One region of the Azospirillum sp. UFLA03-27 genome, then DNA from elsewhere that is predicted to be linked to it. Evidence: predicted binding sites of a transcription regulator. Region 1 holds the regulator's gene; the other holds the start of a gene.
The links. The regulator PhoB, encoded in region 1, activates phosphate uptake and scavenging genes when phosphate is short. The targets are predictions, from matches to a motif close to TNTCATAAAACTGTCA.

Region 1 (8,228 bases):
TCAGGAACTCCGCATAGACGCGGGCCAGCGACGGCGTGTCTTCGACGAGAAGGATTGGCGTTGAGCGGGCGGGCATGGACCGTTTGAATTCAAATGGAAAATACGGAAAAAGACAGTCGGATTGCACTGGTTATCAGCAAATCCTTAAAAATGCACTCTACGCGATGACGGGCCGCGGACGAAAGACCTGGAATGCGGGCGCGCAAGGAAATATCCCATCCATGGTTTCACATTTCGGTCATGGATGTGCATTTCACACCGGATTCGCTGTGAGGATCAGCGAAGGACGCTTGTACCGGGCGCCGTGATGGAATATCTGAATTCTACAAAATCCATAGCAAGGAGCGGCGGACGCCCGTGGCCGAAACATCCGTGCTGTCCGGCAAGCGCATCCTGCTCGTCATCGCGGGCGGCATCGCGGCCTACAAAAGCCTGGAGCTGATCCGCCGCCTGAAGGAGCGGGGCGTGCGCGTGCGCGCGGTCCTGACCCGTGCGGGGGCGCAGTTCGTCACGCCTCTGTCCGTGCAGGCGCTGACCGAGGACACCGTCTATCAGGATCTGTGGTCCCTGACCGACGAATCGGAGATGGGGCACATCCAGCTGTCGCGCGACGCCGATCTGCTGGTCGTCGCCCCGGCCACCGCCAACCTGCTGGCCCGCATGGCCGCCGGCATGGCCGACGATCTGGCCGCCACTGTCCTGCTGGCCACCGACAAGCCGGTGCTCGTCGCCCCGGCGATGAACGTCCGCATGTGGGAGCATCCGGCGACCCGGGACAATCTGGTGCTTCTGGAGAAGCGCGGCGTGCGCCGGATCGGCCCGAACAAGGGCGAGATGGCCTGCGGCGAGTACGGGTTCGGGCGCATGGCCGAGCCGATGGAGATCGTCCAGGCCATCACCACCCATTTCGAGGAGCTGGACGCGCCCAAGCCGCTGGCCGGCAAGCGCGCCCTGGTCACCAGCGGCCCGACGGTCGAGCCCATCGACCCGGTGCGCTACATCGCCAACCGCTCCTCCGGCAAACAGGGCCACGCCATCGCCGAGGCGCTGCGGCGGCTGGGCGCCGACGTGACGCTGGTCACCGGCCCGACCCGCCTGCCCGACCCGCCCGGCTGCACCGTGCGCCCCATCGAGACGGCACGGGAGATGCTGGCGGCCTGCGAGGCGGCCCTGCCCGCGGACATCGCGGTCTGCGCCGCCGCCGTCGCCGACTGGCGCGTGGCCGGCGTGTCGGACCGCAAGCTGAAGAAGGACGGCGGCGGCCCGCCGAGCCTGACCCTGACCGAGAATCCCGACATCCTGGCGACCCTGTCCCAGCCGGGGCCGCGCCGTCCGGCGTTGGTCGTCGGCTTCGCCGCGGAGACCGGCAACGTGGTGGACTACGCGACCGCCAAACGCGCGCGCAAGGGCTGCGACTGGATCGTCGCAAACGACGTGTCGCCGGGCACCACCACCTTCGGCGGGGCCGACAACACCGTCCATCTGATCCGCGACGACGGCGCCGAGGACTGGCCCACCATGGGCAAGGACGCCGTGGCCGCCCGCCTGGCCGAGGCCATCGCTCGGCATTTCACTCCGCCCTCTACCCCCGCCCCCCAGGAGACCATTCCGTGAGCGCAACGGCATCCGCCATTCCTGTTCCCATCGTCCGGCTCGCCCACGCCGCAGGGCTGGACCTGCCGGCCTACGCGACCGAACACGCGGCGGGCATGGACCTGCTGGCCGCGCTGGCGGAGCCGGTCGTCCTGGAACCGGGCCGCCGCGCGCTGATCCCCACGGGCGTCGCCTTCGCCCTGCCCGACGGCTACGAGGCGCAGGTCCGGCCGCGCTCCGGCCTGGCGCTGAAGCACGGGGTCACGGTGCTGAACAGCCCCGGCACCATCGACGCCGACTACCGCGGCGAGGTCGGGGTGATCCTGATCAACCACGGCGACCAACCCTTCACGGTGGAGCGCGGGCAGCGCATCGCCCAGCTCGTGATCACCCGCTATGAGCGCGCCGCCTGGGCCGAGTCGGCCGCGCTGCCCGACAGCGCCCGCGGCACCGGGGGCTTCGGCTCCACCGGCCAGTTCGTCCCGCCCTCCCCTGCGCAGGAGTCGCGCTGATGCTCCGCATTTCCAAGAAGCTGATGTTCGCGATCGAGGCGGTTCTGGACATCGCCTACAATGCCGGCACCGAACCCGTGCAGTCCGGCGAGATCACCCGCCGCCAGGGCATTCCCAAGCGCTATCTGGAGCAGGTGCTCCAGCAGCTCGTCCGCGACGGCGTCCTGGCCGGCGTGCGCGGGCCGCGCGGCGGCTACCGGCTGGCCCGCGAGCGCCGGCGGATCACGCTGGGCGAGATCGTGAAGGTCGTCCGCTCCATGGAGACCGCGACCGACCCCATCGAGGAACCGGCCGGCTCCATCCTGGGGCACAAGGTGGTGCGCCCGCTGTGGAACGAGCTTCAGGAGGAATGCATGAAGAAGCTCGACGACATCACCATCGAGGATCTCTGCCTGCGCGCCCGCACCGCCGGCGTCGAGAGCGAGACCGAAGACCGCATCGATTTTACGATTTGATCCCACCCGGAAAACGGTTAAATTCTACATATGCTGTAGAAAGTGGGAAAATACCACATACCGGAGGAGTGAAAAATGCCGGGTTCCGAGTTTCGCGGTAAGATCTACGACAGCATTCTCGACACCGTCGGCGCCACGCCGCTGGTGCGCGTCAATCGGCTGGCCGAGGACGCCGGGGCCAAGGCCCAGATCGTCGGCAAGCTGGAGTTCTTCAACCCACTGGCCAGCGTAAAGGACCGCATCGGCTTCGCGATGATCGACGCGGCGGAGCGCGCCGGCACCATCGAAGCGGGCCGCACCACTCTGGTCGAGCCGACGTCGGGCAACACCGGCATCGCGCTGGCCTTCGTCGCCGCCGCCAAGGGCTACCGGCTAATCCTGACCATGCCGGAAAGCATGTCGGTCGAGCGCCGCAAGATGCTGAAGCTGCTGGGCGCCGAGCTGGTCCTGACGCCGGCGGCGGAGGGCATGAAGGGCGCCATCCGCCGGGCCGACGAGATCGTCGCCACCGATCCGAACGCCTATATGCTCCAGCAGTTCAAGAACGCCGCCAACCCGGAGATCCACCGCAACACCACGGCGGAGGAGATCTGGAAGGACACCGACGGCAAGGCCGACTTCCTGATTTCCGGCGTCGGCACCGGCGGCACGCTGACCGGCGTGTCGGAGGTCCTGAAGGCCCGCAAGCCCGGTTTCCGCACCATCGCGGTGGAGCCGGAGGACAGCCCCGTCCTGTCCGGCGGCATGCCCGGCCCGCACAAGATCCAGGGCATCGGCGCCGGCTTCGTGCCGGACGTCCTGAAGAAGGACCTGATCGACGAGGTCGTGCGCATCTCCAACCAGCGCGCCTTCGAGACGGCCCGCAAGGTGGCGAAGCTGGAAGGCATCCCGGTCGGCATCTCCTCGGGTGCCGCGCTGGCCGCGGCGCTGGAGATCGGCTCCCGTCCGGAGAACGAGGGCAAGCTGATCGTCGTGATCCTGCCATCCTTCGCCGAGCGCTATCTCTCCACCGCCCTGTTTGAAGGGCTGGAGTAACCCGGCGCCCCTCTCCCACATCCACCTGCGGCTGTGGGAGAGGGATCTCCGGTACATGTTCCTGCGCAACCGGACGGCGAATATTGCGCCGCCGCGCATCCTGCTGTAGAGTGGGCTCCGTCCGGTCTTTGTGCCTGCCCCTGGCATCAGGCGGCGCTTTGACAAAAAGATTGGATTTTAGTAATCTAACTTGTCTGCGCCGGGAGTTTCGGCCGGCGCGGCTCCGCCTTTTCAGGCGACGGCCCGGCTTGCGCCACGGGCGCCCGACGATGCGGAGCTGACGGCACAGGACCAGCGGGGGAGGCCACCATGGGCGTCGCGATTCCGAATGCCTCGACGATGAACTGGTTCCAGTTCCGCGGCATCACCAACGAATTGGACTCCAACCTCGCATCCACCGACTACCGCCAGTTCACGGTGTCGAAGGCCGGCGAATTCAATTTCCGAATCGCCGACATCAACACCAACATCAAGATCGTCGACCAGAACAACAAGGTCGTCGCCGAGGCCAAGGCGAAGAACGAGGCGGCGGAGGCCAGCGCGAAGCTCGGCCCCGGCACCTACACGGCGGTCATCTCCCAGGCCGTCCGCGGCGTGAATGAACGCGAATACACGCTGGACATCACCGAACGCCAGAACATCATGATGGTGGGGACCGGCGCCCAGATGAAGGGCATCGCCCGCGCCGTCGTCGGCAAGGATCCAGGTGTCCAGAAGCACACGCTGACCGTCGCGCAGGGCGGCGAGTTCGTCGGCAACATGTCCCTTCCCTTGACGCGCTGGGCCCTCATGAGCAAGGAGGGCAAGGTCGTGGCCTCCGGCGACACGATGGACCCGGCCAAGTCGGGTGAGGACATGCTGAAGAAGCCCAGCTTCAAGATCGACCCCGGCCAGTACGAGTTGGTGATCGTCCCGCCGAAGAACGTGATCGGCGAAATCCCCTATCAGCTGAACTTCGTCCAGAAGGTCGCCAAGTCGCCCGAATCGACCGAGGAACGCCCGTTCGACAAGATCATGCGGGAGCGCGAGGCCCGGCTGAAGCAGTGGGCGGCGGAGGACGCGAACAAGTCGTCCAGCACGTCGAAGACCACCCCCTACAAGATGAGCCTGCTCGCCTGACGCCGCCCGCCGCAGGAGCCCGAGCGAGGGGGCTTGCGCGGCATGGGGCGTTCCGCGCTATTCTGCGGATCATGGATTTCACCGACACCCAGCTTCACCGCTATTCCCGCCACATCATCCTGCCGGAGGTCGGCGGCATCGGGCAGGAGGCGCTGTTGCGCGCCCGCGTCCTGGTCGTCGGGGCCGGCGGGCTGGGCGCACCGTTGCTGCTCTACCTCGCCGCGGCGGGGGTGGGGACCATCGGCGTCATCGACGACGACACGGTGGACCTGTCCAACCTGCAACGGCAGGTGATCCACGACGAGTCGTCGCTCGGCGTTCCGAAGGTGGAGAGCGCCGCCGCCCGCATCCGCGCGCTCAATCCCGACGTGGCGGTGGAGGTGCACAAGACGCGCCTGACGAAGGACAACGCGCTGGACCTGATCGGCCGCTACGACATCGTGGCCGATGGGTCCGACAATTTCGCCACGCGCTTCCTGCTGAACGACGCCTGCTACTTCGCGAAGAAGACGCTGGTGTCGGCGGCGATCCTGCGCTTCGACGGGCAGGTGTCCACCTTCAAGGCGCATCTCGGCGATCCGCACCCCTGCTACCGCTGCCTGTTCCCGGAACCGCCGCCGCGCGGGCTGGTGCCGTCCTGCTCCGAGGGCGGCGTGCTGGGAGCGCTGGCCGGCTTCGTCGGTTCGCTCCAGACGACCGAGGTGCTGAAGGAGATCATGGGCATCGGCGAGGGCCTGTCGGGCAGCCTGATGATGCTGGACACGCTGCACGCCTCCTTCCAGCGCATCACCGTGCGCCGCGACCCGGACTGCCCCTTGTGCGGCCCCCACCCGACCATCCACGACCTGTCCGCCCACTGAGCGGCGATTGGGAGAACCCTTTAGTCATGGAAGGTCCTGAGTCCCTGTCCATCGTCCTGTTCGCGGGCGGCTTCGACCGGGTTCACTACGCCCTGGTGATGGCCAGCGCGGCGGCGGCGACCAACCGCAAGGTCACGCTGTTCTTCACCGGCCGCGCCCTGAACACGCTGCTGGCCGAGGGTGCGGACGGCGTGCCGGGCTGGCACCGGCTGGACCCCGCCGACGACGGCAGCCGCCCGGCGGAGCGCGACGCCGCCTTCACCGCCAACGGACTGGCCGGCTTCGAGGAGTTGCTGGAGGCCTGCGTGATGCTGAAGGTCACGGTCATGGCCTGCGAAATGGGGCTGCGCGCGCTCGGCCTGCCTGCCGGTGTGCCGTTGCGCCCCGACGTGCCGGTGAAGACCGGCGGCGTCGTCACCTTCCTGAACGACGCGCCGAAGACCGGCGCGATCCTGTTCGTGTGAGCGCGATGACCGACGACCACAGCCTGGTGATCGAACAGGCGAACCGCTTCGAGGCGATCGCCGCGGAGGGCTTCGAGGGCCGCCCCTACCGGGACGCGCTGGTCCATCTGGCGCAGCATGTGACGGCGCATCCCAATCTCGCACCGCGGGTGGCGCACGCCCTGCGCATGATGATCGGCTTCATCGAGGACAGCGACCCGGCGAAGCGCTTCGGCCCGAAGGTGGCGATTTTGCGGGAGGCGGTGGAGCTGCTGGAGGGGTGAGGGCAGCTCTTCGGATTCCCGGCGAACAACAAAATTCACACGGATTGCACGGATTTAAGCACGGATGACACGGATTTTTCTTGGACTTGCTTCGTGCAAGCTGATCGATCCGACACGAGCTGCGCACGAGTATAAAAATCCGTGAAATCCGTGAAATCCGTGAAAACACTATTGCCCCCCAAAACTCCTGCCGCTCACACGGACTTGCTGTCCAGCGCGTAGCCCGCCGAGCGGACGGTGCGGATCAGGTCCATCTCCGTCTCCTCGTTCATCGCCTTGCGCAGGCGGCGGATGTGAACGTCGACGGTGCGCGGCTCGACATAGACGTCGTGGCCCCACACCACGTCGAGAAGCTGCTCGCGCGAGAAGACGCGGCCGGGATGCTGCATGAAATGGCGCAGCAGGCGGAACTCGGTCGGCCCCAGATGCACGTCGCGACCGTTCCGGCGCACCCTGTGGGCGGCCAGATCCATGGTCACGTCGGCGAACTGCAGCGTCTCGTCCGTCATGCCGGGGGCCGAGCGGCGCAGAACGGCGCGCATGCGGGCGACCAGCTCGGTCGGGGAGAAGGGCTTTGTGATGTAGTCGTCGGCGCCGGAGTTCAGGCCGCGCACGCGGTCCGCCTCCTCGCCACGGGCGGTCAGCATGATGATCGGGATATCGCGCATCTTGCTGTTGCGGCGCATCTGGCGGCAAACCTCCAGCCCCGACATCAGCGGCAGCATCCAGTCGAGCAGGACGATGTTCGGCGTCTGCTCCCCGGCCAGCAGAAGAGCTTCCTCGCCGTCGGTGGCGGCGTTCACGCGGAAGCCTTCCTTCTCCAGATTGTACTTCAGCAGCGTCACGATGTCGGCTTCGTCCTCGACGATGAGAACGAGCGGCTTCAGCGCCGAATTCATGCTTGTCCCGCTCCCACTGCGCGTCTCGCCGTCACGCGGCATGTCCCGCTCCATCGTTATCCGGACCACCGTCCCGCGGCAATCCCCGTTCCACCGCCTCCGTGGCCGCATCCATGACCGAACCACCCGGCTCGACCACGGCGAAGCTGCTGCCGTCGTTCTTCGGGCGCGCCGCGCGCAGCGTCGTCCCGACCACCAGATAATGGATGGTCTCGGCGATGTTGGTGGCGTGGTCGCCGATCCGCTCCAGGTTCTTCGCCATGAACAGCAGGTGCGTGCAGGGCGTGATGTTGCGCGGGTCCTCCATCATGTAGGTCAGGACCTCGCGGAACAGGCTGGTGTAGAGGTCGTCCAGCTCCTCGTCGCGCTCCCAGGCGGCGATGGCGCGCTGGACGTCGCGCTCGATATAGGCGTCCAGCACGTCCTTCATGATCGACTCGACCAGCCGCCCCATGCGCGGGATGGCCGCCGCCGGGCGCACCACCGGCACCTGGGCCAGCGCCAGCGAGCGCTTGGCGATGTTGGAGGCGTAGTCGCCGATCCGCTCCAGATCCGACGCGATCTTCAGCGCCGACACGATCTCGCGCAGGTCCTGGGCCAGCGGCTGGCGCAGGGCGAGCAGCCGCACGGCCTCGGCGTCGATATCGCGCTCGTAGGCGTCGATGCGCTGGTCGGCCTGCATGACCTGGGCGGCCAGCGCGACGTCGCGGCGGGCCACCGCCTTCACGGCGGCGTCCACCTGCGCTTCGGCGACGCCGCCCATCTGGGTGATCAGGTTGGACAGGCGCTCAAGTTCGTGCGCGAAGGAACGCACGATGTGTTCGTTGCTCATGCTTCACGTCCTTCGCTGAGGGAGGAGTGGCGGCGCTGTTGGGGATCAGAGGCCGGGGATCAGCCGTAGCGGCCGGTGATGTAGCCCTGGGTGCGCTCGTCCCGCGGGTTGGTGAAGATTTCCTCGGTATCGTCGCACTCCACCATGTCGCCCAGATGGAAGAAGGCGGTCTTCTGGGAGACGCGGGCCGCCTGCT
Region 2 (8,228 bases), on a different contig from region 1:
ATCAGCACGACCACCGCCACCGGCGGCAGCATGGCCAGCACCGTCGTCGCCATGATGAGGTTCCAGTCGGTCGCGGCCTCGCCGTTGCCGATCATCTTGGTGATGCCGATGACCACCGTCTCCATCTCCGCGCTGTTGGTGATCAGCAGCGGCCAGAGATACTGGTTCCAGCCATAGATGAAGAGGATGACGAACAGCGCCGCGATGTTGGTGCGCGACAGGGGCAGCACCACGTCCACGAAGAAGCGCAGCGCCCCCGCCCCGTCGATCTTCGCGGCCTCCACCAGCTCGTCCGGGATGGTCAGGAAGAATTGCCGGAACAGCAGCGTCGCCGTGGCCGAGGCGATCAGCGGGATGGTCAGCCCGGCGTAGCTGTCGATCAGCCCGAGGTTGGCCACCACCTCGTAGGTCGGGATGATTCGCACCTCGACCGGCAGCATCAGCGTGATGAAGATCATCCAGAAGAAGACCATGCGCAGCGGGAAGCGGAAAAAGGCCACCGCGTAGGCCGAGATGATCGAGATGGCGATCTTGCCCAGCGCGATGACCAGCGCCATGACGAGGCTGTTCCACATCATGATGCGCACGGGCGTGTGCATGACGCGGTTGCCCTGCGATTCGCTCCAGGCCGAGGCGTAGTTGTTCAGCATCTCCCCGCCTGGCGTCAGCGGCAGGTTGCCGCGCCCGATGGTGGCGGCGTCCCAGGTCGAACCGATGACCGTCACGTAGATCGGAAAGGCGAAGATCAGGACGCCCAGCATCAGGATCAGGTGCGGGACCATGTCCATCAGGCGCCCGCCGGAGCGCGGGGTGTCACGGTCGCGGTTCATGAGTAATGCACCTTGCGCTCGACGAAGCGGAACTGGATGGCGGTCAGCGCGATGACGATGACCATCAGGATCACCGACTGCGCCGAGGAGCCGCCCAGGTCGTGGTTGACCACGCCGTCCTGGTAGACGCGGAAGATCAGCGTCTCCGTGGCCTTGCCCGGCCCGCCGTGGGTCAGGGCGTGGATCGTGCCGAAGGTCTCGAAGAAGGCATAGACGATGTTCACCACCAGCAGGAAGAAGGTGGTCGGCGACAGCAGCGGGAAGGTGATCGTCCAGAAGCGGCGCACCGCCCCCGCCCCGTCGATGCTCGCCGCCTCCAGCACGGAGCGCGGGATGGCCTGCAGCCCGGCCAGGAAGAAGATGAAGTTGTAGGAGACCTGCTTCCAGCTCGCCGCCAGGATGACCATGGTCAGCGCCTGCCCGTCGTTCAGCCGGTAGTCCCAGGCGTAGCCGAGGTCGTTCAGCGCACGGCCCAGGATGCCGATGTCCGGGTTGAAGATGAACATCCACAGCACCGCCGCCACCGCGGGCGCCAGCGCGTAGGGCCAGATCAGCAGCGTCTTGTAGGCCGCCGCCGCCCGGATCTTCGCATCGGCCAGCACCGCCAGCCCCAGCGCGGAGACCAGCGACAGGAGGGTCACCGACGCGCTGAAGACGATGGTGGTCTTGACCGTCTCCAGATAGTTCGGGTCGCTCAGCACCGCCTGGAAATTCTCCAGCCCGACGAACTGGCTGCGCAGCCCGAAGGCATCCTGGAGATGCACCGACTGCCACAGCGCCTGCGCCGCTGGCCAGATGAAGAAGATCAACGTCACCGCCACCTGCGGCGCCAGCAGCAGGTAGGGCAACGCCCTGTTGTCGAAAATCACGCGACGTTGCATGGAATCCCTTTCAACCCTCTCCCCTCTGGCGAGAGGGCAGCCCGAAGGGCCTCTCGCGCTGGCCTATGGCCAGCGCTGACGGCGTCAGGCGGATGCCTATGGGCATCCGCTGAGAGCCGGTGAGGGGGTTGCGCGTTTCCGGCACGTCCGGCAAAAGCGCAACCCCCTCACCCTTAACCCTCTCCCCAGGGGGGAGAGGGGATATGACGTCGGGTTTTGGCCCGTGTTGCTCAGTTCTTGTTGGCGCGCTCGAAGTTGCGCAGGACCGTGTCGCCGCGCTTCACCGCGTTGTCCAGCGCCTGCTGGGCGGTCTGCTGGCCCTGGAACGCCCGCTCCATCTCCTCCTGGATGATGTTGCGGATTTCCGGCAGGTTGCCCAGCCGCAGCCCCATGGTGTTCTCCGTGGTGGCGGTGCGGGTCAACTGCTCCGCCGGCACCTCGGCGCCGGGGTTCTTGTCGTAGAAGCCCTCCTTCTTCGCCATCTCGAAGCCCTGGAGCGTCACCGGGACGTAGCCGGTGTCCATGTGCCACTTGGCGTCCACCTCCGGACGGGCGAGGTAGCTGAAGAAGGCGGCGACGGCCTTGTACTCGTCGGCGGTGCGCTTGGGCGAGGTCATCACCCAGAAGGCGGCGCCGCCGATGATCGAGTTCTTCGGCGAGGCGATGGCGTCCGGCCAGTAGGGCAGCGGCGCGGCGCCCCAGGCGAACTTGGCCTCCTTGACGATGCGCCCGCGCAGGCCCGACGAGGCCTGGATCATCGCGCACTCACCCGACGGGAACAGCGAGTCCGCGGCGTTGTCGCGGCCGCCGTAGCGCAGCGCGCCTTCCTTCTGGAGGTCGATCAGCGTCTGGAGATGCTTCACGAAGAACGGGTCGTTGATCTTCAGCGTGGCGTTCAGCCCACCGAAGCCGTTGGCCTCCGACGCGAAGGGCTTGTCGTGGAGTGCGCCGACCTGCTCGAACTGCGTCCAGGTCGGCCAGGAGAAGGTCATCGGGCAGGTCACGCCCGCCGCCTTCAGCTTGCGCGCCGCGTCGGCCACCTCCGGCCAGGTCGCCGGCGGCTTGTTGGGGTCGAGCCCGGCCTTCTGGAAGGCGTCCTTGTTGTAGAAGGTGATGGTGGTGGAGCTGTTGAACGGCAGGGCCATCATCTTGCCGTCCTTGGAGCTGTAATAGCCCCGGACCGCCGGGATGTAGGCCGCGGCGTCGAGCCCCGACCCCGTCTCGCTCATCAGCTGGTGCACCGGCTTGATGGCCGGGCCGGCGGACAGCATGGTGGCGGTGCCGACCTCGAACATCTGCACGACGTGCGGGGCGTTGCCGGCGCGGAAGGCGGCGATGGCCGCCTGCATCGTCTCCGGATAGCTGCCCTTGAAGGTCGGGTTGACCTGGACCTTGTCCTGGCTGTCGTTGAAGCCCTTCACCACCTGCTCGAGCTGGCCGCCGAGCGGCTGGGGCAGGCCGTGCCAGAATTCGACGACGGTCTTCTGCTGGGCGTAAGCGGCGCCGGTGAAACCGGCGGCGAGCGCGAAGGCGGCCGTCGAGACGGCGAGCTTGCGGCGGGTCAGCATGGTGGTCTCTCCCTGGAACCAATCGATTGCGTGATGTGCTGACATGCAGGGCGCGGGTTGCGGTCCCGCGACGGTCTTGTGAAGATTTGGTGACGTGTCCGGAACACGCGCGCAGGGGCGCGCCGCATCCGCTCCTGGCGGTTGCAACGTTGACCCTGCGTAAGGCATGGAACGGGACTTAAGGCGGTGGCGGATGTTGCGCCGACATTGATGATTTTCCTCCCCGCATGTGTGTTTCTTTTTTGCAAGCCTTAAGGACAGAGGGGGAGGCTGTCAATCAGCCGTACGTATCAGTACGGACTATCACCTTTACGTCATCTCTCGGGGTGCCATGTTTGGGCGAGTGCCCACAGCGCGGAGTCGTCCCGGCACAGGGACCCGGCCATCTGCGACAGGCTGTCCCCCATCAGGCCGGAGGAGCGCAGCAGGCAGTAGGACCGGCTTGGCGCCGACAGATAGTGCGACGCCGTCGGGGCCGCGACCGGCGGCGCGGGATACAGCGCGGCGGGCGGCGGGCAGTAATAGGGCTGCGCACCGGGGTTGTAGCCGGGCACCAGCCGGTCCAGGCCGGGCCGGGGACCGAAGACGCAGCCGCGCTGGTCCCAGTCCAGGCTCGTCGTCTGCGCGGCGGCGGGCAGGACGACGAAGGCGGCCATCGTCATCCCCGCCAGACAACCGGCTAGCCGGCACCCTGCTTTGCGATGCATGCTTCCCTCCGATCCCAGGCCACGCCCGTGGCGCACCCAGACCATGACGCCGGGGCCGGCGGGCCGTGAACGGCCCCGGCCTTCAGAGGAAGTATGCGCGCTCCATCGACGCCCGGCGCGGCGCCGATGGACGGGTCGGCAAGCGCAAGCGAGGACGGCGCTCTCTGTTCGTTCGGTGGGAAGGAGGAAAGGCGGCTCCCCGCCCCGTCACGCCGCGCTGCTGCTCTCGACCGGCAGTTCCGCGGCGCTCGCCGCCGCCAGCGGGACGTCCACCGCGAAGACGGACCCCTTGCCGGGCACCGAGCGCAGCGAAACCGTCAAACCCAGCAGCGTCGCGAGGCGCCGCACAATGGCGAGGCCGAGCCCCAGCCCGTGCCGGCGGTCGCGGTTCGGGTTGCCGAGTTGGCGGAAGTCGTCGAAGATCGCCGACTGGTCGGCGGGAGCGATGCCGAGGCCGGTGTCCCACACCTCGATGCGCAGCGCCCCGCCGCGCCGCCGCGCCGCCAGCAGCACGCCGCCCGACTCGGTGAAGCGCAGGGCGTTCGACAGGATCGGGCGCAGAAGCTGCTCCAGCAGCACCGGGTCGGTGCTCACCTCCGCGTCCGCGGGGCGGACGTTGAAGCGCAGGGCCTTGGCGTCGGCCTCCGGCGCGAACTCGTTGAGCAGGCGGCCCAGCGTCTCGTCGATGGGGAAGGTCTGCACCTGCATCCGGACCAGCCCGGCCTCCAGCTTCGACACGTCCAGCAGGGCGCGCAGGAGCGCTTCCGCCGCCTCGATCGACATTTCCAGCTTCTCGCCCAGATCGCGCGCGCCGGGATCGGTCAGGCGCCCCATCAGCAGATGGTGGAACAGGTGCATGGCCTGGAAGGGCTGGCGCAGGTCGTGGCTGGCCGCCGACAGGAAGCGCCCGATGGCGGTGCGTCCCGTCTCGGCTTCCTGGCGGACCCGCTCGGTCTCGGCCTTCGCGCGCTCGGCCTCGGCGCGGGCGGCGGCCAGAGCGGCGGCGTTGGTGTCGGCGATGGCGGCGACCGCGGTCACGACCCCGTCCGCGTCGCGCACCGGGCTCAGCACCATTTCGCCCCGGGGCAGCAGGCCGAAGGCCGACACCGGAGTCCCGGTGAGAACGACACGGCGAACCTGCGCCTCCACCTGGGAGACGATGGCCGCCGGAACGCCCAACTCGGTCAGATCCGTGCCGTCCACCTCCTCCGGCAGCCGGCTGAAGGCCGCGGCAAAAGCCTGGTTGACCACGAGAAGCCGCGCGTCCAGCCCAAGCAGAGCGTGAGCGGCGCCGTTGGCGGAGACCAGAGCCTCAAGCCAGATCGCACGATCAGTCATATGACCTTCGGTTGAGTTCTTTCTGGTATACTCGACCACAACTTCACCGCAAAAACTGAGATTACAGCACACTTATCCGGCCACTTGGGCATCGGAGTCAAATATCACATGCAAAACTCACTTGGGACAAATTCCGTTTGAATGTGAAGGACAACGCCCCCATTGGCCCAAGCCGGCCGCGCGGGCTATAAGTCAGGTATGCTTTTCCGCCGCAAATCCCACCCCTCCAAAACCCAGGCCAAAACCCAGGCTCCACGCCCCAAGGCCCCGCGCGCCCTGGCGGTCGCCGGCCTGCCCGTGCCGCTGGAGCTGCGGGAAAGCGCCCGCGCCCGCCGGATGACCCTGCGGGTGGACGCCGGACGCGGGCTGATCCAAGTGGTAATCCCGGTGGGCGTCCCGGAAGCCGAGGCGCTGCGCTTCGTCGGGCGGCACGACGGCTGGGTCCGGGCGCGGCTGGCCGCCCTGCCGCCGCAGCTTCCCTTCGCCGACGGGGCGGTGGTGCCCTATCTGGGGATCGACCACATCATCCGGCACAGCCCGGACCTGCGCGGGGCGACCCGGCGCGAGGACGGCGCGATCCTGGTCGGCGGCCGGGCGGAGCATGTCGCCCGCCGGGTGCGCGACTTCCTGATGGCGGAGGCGCGGCGCGAGCTGGCCGAGCGGTCGCGCACCAAGGCCGCACTGATCGGCGCGCGGGTCGCCGCCGTCACCGTGCGCGACACCAAGAGCCGTTGGGGAAGCTGCTCGGCCACCGGACGCCTCTCCTTCTCATGGCGGCTGATCCTGACGCCGGAGTCCGTGCTGGATTACGTGGTGGGGCACGAGGTGGCGCATCTGCGCGAGATGAACCATTCCCAGCGCTTCTGGACGCTGTGCGCGCAGCTGACCGGCGACGTGCGCACGCCCCGCCTCTGGCTGAAGGCCAACGGCACGCGGCTGCTTCGTTATGGCGAGGGCAGCGGCGAGGGGACGGAAATGGTTTCACCTGCAAATGACGGTCATGCCGAAACGCCGTGACGGGGTCGCGCCGAGCCTCTGCTAGAGTGCGCCTCCCCCATCGTTCCCGGCCCGACTCCCTCCATGCCCCGTCCCGATTCCCTGACCGTCCGCGTGCTGCTGACGGCGCTCGTCGCCTTCGGTCCGCTGTCCACCGACCTCTACCTGCCTTCCCTGCCCACCCTGGTCAGCGTGTTCGACACCGACATCGCCACGGTGCAGCTCACCCTGTCGGTCTTCCTCGCCGGCTTCGCGGTGTCGCAGCTCGTCTACGGGCCGGTGTCGGACCGGTTCGGACGGCGGCCCGCCCTGCTTGGCGGCATTCTCATCTATCTGGTGGCGAGTGCCGCCTGCGCGCTGACCGACGACATCGAAACGCTGATCGTCGCGCGCTTCTTCCAGGCGCTCGGCGCCTGCTGCGGCCCGGTGGTGGCGCGGGCCGTGGTGCGCGACGTCTTCGGGCGCGACCGGGCCGCCACCGTGCTGGCCTACATGGCAATGGCCATGACGCTGGCCCCCGCCGCCGGCCCCATCCTCGGCGGCGTCCTGACGGAGTGGTTCGGCTGGCGGAGCAACTTCCTGCTGCTGACCGGCTTCGCCGCCCTGATCCTGGCCGCCACCTGGGCTCTGATGGGGGAAACCAACGCCAACCGCGACGAGACGGCGCTCCAGCCCGGCCGGTTGTTCGCCAACTACGCGCTGCTGCTGCGCGACCGCGGCTTCGTCGGGCAGATGTTGACGGTGGCCTTCGCCTACAGCGGCATCTTCGCCTTCATTTCCGGGTCCAGCTTCGTCCTGATCGGGCGGCTGCACCTGACGCCCGCGCAGTTCGGGGCAAGCTTCGGCGCGGTGGTGCTGGGTTACGCGGTGGGGTCCTTCCTCGCCGGGCGGCTGAGCGCGCGGCTGGGCGGGCCGCGGATGATCCGCACCGGCACGGCGGTTTCGCTGGCCGGCGGGCTGCTCGGGGTGGCGCTGGCGCTGGGCGGGGTGCTGCATCTGGCGGCGGTCATCGCCCCGGTCTTCCTCTTCCTGCTGGGCGCCGGGCTGACCCTGCCCAACGCCATGGCCGGGGCGGTTGGCCCCTACCCGATGATGGCCGGGCTGGCCTCCTCGCTGGTCGGCTTCGTGCAGATGACGGTGGCGGCGCTGGTCGGCGTGGTGCTCGGGCACACCCACGCGGACAGCCAGCTTCCCATGATGACGGCCATCGGGCTGGTCGCGCTGGGCGGCGCGCTGGCCCACCGGCTTCTGGTCAGTCCTCGGACTTGACCGAGTCGGGAATCCAGCGCAGGACGTAGGAGAAGACGATCGTCACGGCAAGGCAGAGCGCCAGCGCCATCCCCGCCAGCACGTAGAATCCGGCCCCGCAGGCGATGCCCAGCGCGCCGGCCATCCAGATCACCGCCGCGGTGGTCGCCCCGCGCACCGTCGTCCCGGCGCGGAACATCACCCCGGCGCTGATGAAGCCGATGGCCTGGGCGATGCCCTGGATGACGCGGGTGGGGTCCATGTCGCCCCCGCCGGTCCCCTTCCCGGCCATGCCCCAGTAAAGCTCCAGCGCAACCAGGGTCGTCACCGCCGCGCTGATGGCCACCAACGTGTGGGTGCGCAGCCCCGCCGCCTTGCCCCGGACCTCGCGGTCGAGTCCCAGCGCCGCGCCGCAAACCGCCGCCGCGGCCAGCCGGGCCGCCATGTCCCAGGCCGGAATGGCCGTACTCAAGTCCATGTTATTCCTCCTTATTTTTACCTTTGCGTAACGCTTGCTACTTTTTTGCGCCCGGTCGCATTTTTCACTTTAAAAGGCGGCTCGTTCGATCTATGTAACCGCAACTCGCAAGCGCACGTGCCGCTGGCCCGCCCCTCGTCCTTTTCGAGATGTGGTTATGCAACGACGTAACGCGTGATCCC

Region 2: a site for PhoB is predicted at 3,348-3,363, ahead of ugpB (sn-glycerol-3-phosphate ABC transporter substrate-binding protein UgpB). Genes of this name have one in related genera too.

The regions. Positions count from the first base shown of each region.
Region 1 is NZ_JAUQTX010000017.1:15,092-23,319, forward strand. It holds gene Q4I23_RS04490 (sigma-54-dependent transcriptional regulator) at 1-76, opposite strand, end outside; gene coaBC (bifunctional phosphopantothenoylcysteine decarboxylase/phosphopantothenate--cysteine ligase CoaBC) at 358-1,614, shown strand; gene dut (dUTP diphosphatase) at 1,611-2,105, shown strand; gene Q4I23_RS04505 (RrF2 family transcriptional regulator) at 2,105-2,560, shown strand; gene cysK (cysteine synthase A) at 2,636-3,595, shown strand; gene Q4I23_RS04515 (hypothetical protein) at 3,905-4,714, shown strand; gene Q4I23_RS04520 (HesA/MoeB/ThiF family protein) at 4,786-5,574, shown strand; gene Q4I23_RS04525 (DsrE family protein) at 5,601-6,038, shown strand; gene Q4I23_RS04530 (hypothetical protein) at 6,044-6,301, shown strand; gene phoB (phosphate regulon transcriptional regulator PhoB) at 6,496-7,200, opposite strand; gene phoU (phosphate signaling complex protein PhoU) at 7,232-8,032, opposite strand; gene pstB (phosphate ABC transporter ATP-binding protein PstB) at 8,092-8,228, opposite strand, start outside.
Region 2 is NZ_JAUQTX010000063.1:8,870-17,097, forward strand. It holds gene ugpE (sn-glycerol-3-phosphate ABC transporter permease UgpE) at 1-830, opposite strand, end outside; gene ugpA (sn-glycerol-3-phosphate ABC transporter permease UgpA) at 827-1,711, opposite strand; gene ugpB (sn-glycerol-3-phosphate ABC transporter substrate-binding protein UgpB) at 1,942-3,279, opposite strand; gene Q4I23_RS12095 (hypothetical protein) at 3,594-3,935, opposite strand; gene Q4I23_RS12100 (sensor histidine kinase) at 4,194-5,324, opposite strand; gene Q4I23_RS12105 (M48 family metallopeptidase) at 5,523-6,341, shown strand; gene Q4I23_RS12110 (multidrug effflux MFS transporter) at 6,405-7,589, shown strand; gene Q4I23_RS12115 (MgtC/SapB family protein) at 7,573-8,046, opposite strand.